2 regions of the Gilliamella sp. Gris1-4 genome follow, and region 2 is predicted to be linked to the other one. Evidence: riboswitches for the same ligand, from Rfam matches in the RefSeq annotation. Region 2 holds a riboswitch; the other holds the start of a gene.
What was found. A riboswitch is a leader RNA that binds a small molecule or an ion and turns the genes downstream of it on or off. The one in region 2 is predicted to bind thiamine pyrophosphate.
Positions count from the first base shown of each region.

Region 1: linked by a shared signal. The riboswitch ahead of thiB (thiamine ABC transporter substrate binding subunit) and the one ahead of thiM (hydroxyethylthiazole kinase) in region 2 are both predicted to bind thiamine pyrophosphate.

Region 1 is NZ_LZHA01000081.1:16,971-19,384, forward strand. Features, by position in the region: gene thiB (thiamine ABC transporter substrate binding subunit) at 1-888, opposite strand, end outside; TPP riboswitch at 930-1,038, opposite strand; gene A9G31_RS09955 (7-cyano-7-deazaguanine/7-aminomethyl-7-deazaguanine transporter) at 1,485-2,165, opposite strand; gene queC (7-cyano-7-deazaguanine synthase QueC) at 2,212-2,414, opposite strand, start outside.
Region 2 is NZ_LZHA01000071.1:23,878-26,291, forward strand. Features, by position in the region: gene trpS (tryptophan--tRNA ligase) at 1-23, shown strand, start outside; gene trkA (Trk system potassium transporter TrkA) at 132-1,493, shown strand; TPP riboswitch at 1,531-1,631, shown strand; gene thiM (hydroxyethylthiazole kinase) at 1,687-2,414, shown strand, end outside.

The DNA.
Region 1 (2,414 bases), on a different contig from region 2:
AGCTTCAGGCAACGTTATATTAATAATTGGATACATGAAATTTTTTTCAGCAAATTGACGTTGTACATTAGGCGTTAATAAATATTGTAAAAAAGCACGTGCCAATTCGGGATGCTGACTATACTTAGTAATACCCGCAACTTCGACTTGGCGATAATGCCCTTCGTCAAAAATAGCAGCAGCATAACGATGATCATTATCATTCATAATATGTGCAACTGGCGAAGTGCTATAACTAAGCACAAAATCAGCTTCGCCTTTTAAAAATAGGCCATAAGCTTCACCCCAACCTTTGGTCACTGTCACTGTATTTTTTGCTATTTTCTGCCATGCAGATGCTGCATCATCACCATATATATTTTTCACCCAAAATAATAAACCTAATCCAGGAGTGCTGGTCCGTGGGTCCTCATAGATAATTTTCCAGTTGGCTTTATTATCAACTAACTCATGCATACTATGTGGTGGATTACTGATTTTTTGTTGATCATAAATAAAAGCGAAATAACCAAAATCATAAGGCATAAAATCACTATCCCACCAGTCGGTATTTAAATTATCTGGTTTAGTGATTTGATGAGGTATAACTATTTTGGCTTGTTTGGCTTGTTCTAAAAGATTATTGTCTAACCCTAAGATCACATCGGCATTGGTTTTATTACCTTCAAGGCGCATTCGATTTAAAACTGCCACCCCATCACCTAATGTAACAATCTCAAGTTCACAGTTACACTGTGCTTCAAACCCTTTCTCAATTGCTTTTCCTGGTCCCCATTCTGAAATAAAGGAATTATAACTATAAACAGTTAAGGTTGGTTTTACGTTGGCAGAATTTGCCATAAAAGGTACCGAAAATACCAAAGATAATAATAATTTTTTACAAAACATTTTGCCTCCAAAAATAGCAAATAAAAGACAAAAGGTTTGAGCAAGTGCAATAACTCAAATCCCTCCGCTGGCATGATCCAGTTCAGGTTCGGCGGGTTATGTTATCCTATCTAACATTCTCAGCCCTTTAGGGCACCCCGTTGAGAACATTAAGTAGTGTAGAGGTTAGCATAAGGATTGTAAACAACGGATGCGAAAAATTCCAATCCCCCCTTCAAAGATGATTTAAATTATCTTTTTGATTTTATGACATGTTCTTGTTTTTTTGCCATAAAATAAAAAATCGTTCTACCGTTCTAAATGCTCAAAAACAAACCGAGATAAATGCAACCAAACCTATCCATAACTAAATTAAAATACGCAGTTAATAAAATATTCGGACACCGAATAAATGACAAATAATAACTATTAAATGTTATAAAAAGAGGCTATTTTATGGAATGTACCCTTATATCAAAACAACAAAAAATTCAATAAAATCAATATGGTATCGGACGGTTTTTATGTTTTTTTTGTATTGAACATAAAACTCATTTAAAATAATTAATGAGTTTTATGTTTGTTAAGATAATTAAATAAAAGATTGATTATAATAATTAGTTACTTTTAGGCATTGCAACTAACTTTTTTAGGATAAAATTGAGAATGACTCCATAAAGTGGCAAAAAGAATAATCCGCAAATTAGAATTTTAAAACTATAGTCCATTAACGAAATTTCGATCCAATGATTTGCCATAAATTCATCGTTACTTTGATAAAATGCGATAGCAAAAAAGACAATAGTATCAATACCATTACCAAATATTGCTGATGCTGTTGGGGCAACCCACCATGATCTGTTTTTTCTTAAATAGTTAAAAACAGTAATATCCATTAGTTGTCCAACTAAATAAGCGGCAAAACTAGCCAATGCAATTCGAAATACGAAGCTATTAAATTCCGTCAATGCTGATAATCCAACCCAATGGGTTTCAAAAAATAGTACCGAAATCAGGTATGAAAATAACAATGCAGGAATCATTACCACAAAAATGATTTTTCTGGCTAAACTAGCACCATAAATTCGAATAGTCAGATCAGTAGTTAAAAAGATAAACGGAAAAGTGAATGCCCCCCAAGTTGTTTGAAAACCAAAAATTTCGAATGGAATTTGGACTAAATAATTGCTTGAAGCAATAACCAATATGTGAAAAAAAGCCAACCAGTAAAGCGCTTTTTGCTTTTGTTTACGGGTAAAACTTTTTTCTATCGATTCTGAATGAACATTTAAGTACATCTTTTTTCCTTTTTAATGGGGTGAGAGAACCCAATGATGAATGAATTTATTTAGCTTGAGCCATATATTCTTGTAGGCCCTTATTGCGCAATAAACAACTTGGACACTTACCACATCCCCCTTCAACACCGTAATAACAGGTGTGGGTATGTTTTTGAACATAATCAAGATAACCTAGTTTATCAGCCATTTCCCACGTTTGCGCTTTAGTCAAATACATCAGTGGCGTGATGAGATTAAACGCATAGT
Region 2 (2,414 bases):
ATAATGCGATCGGTTTTGTATAATTGAAAAATTAATAACTGATTGTTACTAAAAATAAAACAGTATGCAATGGCTTTAATATACAAGGAAAATGGGTAACAATTGAAGCCATTTAAATATACAGGTTAGTTATGAAGATTATTATTCTTGGTGCAGGACAAACAGGTAGTGCGCTTGCTGAATATCTTGTTACCGAAAAACAAAACGATGTCACGGTGATTGATGAAAATTATGATAAATTGCAATCATTACAAGAACGTTTTGATTTACAGGTGATTTGCGGAAAATCATCTTACCCACAAGTTTTAGAAAGCGCTGGTGCTGAATCAGCTGATATGCTTGTTGCTGTAACTAACTCTGATGAAGTCAACATGATGGCCTGCCAAATTGGTCATGTCATGTTTAACATTCCACAAAAAGTCGCGCGCATTAGAGCACCTGAATACAATGACGAAAACTACCCTCTTTTCAACAAAGATTGTATAAATATAAATCACATTATTGCTCCAGAAAATCTTATCACCAACCATATTAGTCAATTAGTACAATATCCTGGTTCGCTACAATTTGCATCTTTTTACGACAATCGTGTCTGTTTAGTTGCCGTCACCGCTTATTATGGTGGTGCTTTAGTAGGTAGTGAGTTATCAGAACTTAAAGAACATTTACCGCATGTTGAAGCTCGAGTAGTAGCTATTTATCGTAAAAACCGTTTTATCCGACCGCTTGGTTCAACACTTATAGAAGCGGGCGATATGGTCTACTTTATAACTCCCCCCGTTAATATCAAAGCGGTGACCAGTGAGTTACAAAGGTTAGAAAAACCATATAAACGAATAATTATCAGTGGCGGTGGTGGGGTCGCTGTCGCTCTAGCAAAACGTTTAGAAAATAACTATCAAGTCAAATTAATTGAGCGAAATGCCGAACGAGCAGAATTAATTGCCGAGCAACTTGTTAATACAACAGTATTACATGGTGAATCATCGGATCAAGAATTGCTCTCACAAGAACAAGTTGAACTTACTGATCTATTTATCGCTGTTACCAGTGATGATGAATCCAACATCATGTCCTCCATGTTAGCCAAAAGAATGGGAGCGAAAAAAGTAATTGTATTAATTCAACGCCAAGCCTACCTCGAACTAATTAATGATAGTGTGATTGATATTGCGATTTCCCCACAACACGCCACAATATCTGAACTATTAAGCCATGTTAGACAAACTGGGGTTGTTAAAGTTGTTTCATTAAGACAAGGAGAATCCGAAATTGTCGAAATTATTGCCAATGGTAATAGTGAAACATCAAGACTGGTTGGCAAAAATATTAATGGCCTAAAACTCCCATCGGGTGCAACCATTGGAGCTGTAGTGCGTGGAGAAGATGTTATTATCGTTAATACTGATTTAACCATAGAAGACAATGATCATCTAATCATCTTCTTACCAGATAGAAAAGCAATTACTGATATTGAAAGATTATTACAATAGCTTGTTAAAAACAAATAATCAGTTCATAATAAAAATTCATTTTGACTCGGGGTGTTTTTTGTCTAAACAAAAACTGAGATTTCACCCGTTGAACCTGATCTGGATTATACCAGCGTAGGGAAGTCTAAGCCATAAAAGCCTTAAATTGGCAAATTCTTCCCGACATTTATAAATTAATAAGAAAGGAAGAAATATGTCAGCAGTCAAATCATTCCAAATTACCCAAACCGCTTCTTTTATTAATCATATAAAACAACAACGCCCACTAGTGCATTGCATTACTAATGATGTAGTCCAAAACTTTACCGCCAATGTACTACTTGCTATTGGTGCATCTCCAGCAATGGTGATTGCCGAACAAGAAGTTGCTGAATTTGTCAACATTGCCGATAGCTTACTGATTAATATTGGCACTATTCACAGCAACACAGCTCAAAGTATGCTATTAGCGGCCACCAAGGCACAGCAAACACAAACCCCATGGGTACTCGATCCGGTTGCTGTAGGAACTGCACTTAATTATCGAACTGAAATTGCACATCAATTATTATCATTTAATCCCACAGTAATACGAGGTAATGCTTCAGAAATATTAGCATTAAATGGTCAAAAATCTTTCTCAAAAGGCCCCGACGGTCAAGACACAACTCAATCAGCTTTAAACGCTGCCCAAGAGCTTGCGCAAAAATATCAAACTATTGTCGCAATGACTGGCGATCTTGACTACATAACTAACGGAAATAGCACATATAGTATAACTGGTGGTGATATTACTTTAACAAAAGTAACAGGTACAGGATGTTCATTATCTGCAATGGTAGCGGCTTTCATAGCTAATTCGCCTGACCCATTATCAGCCACTGCCTGTGCATGTTTTATGATGAAAAAAGCTGGTGAACTAGCTAATAAACAACAAGGATT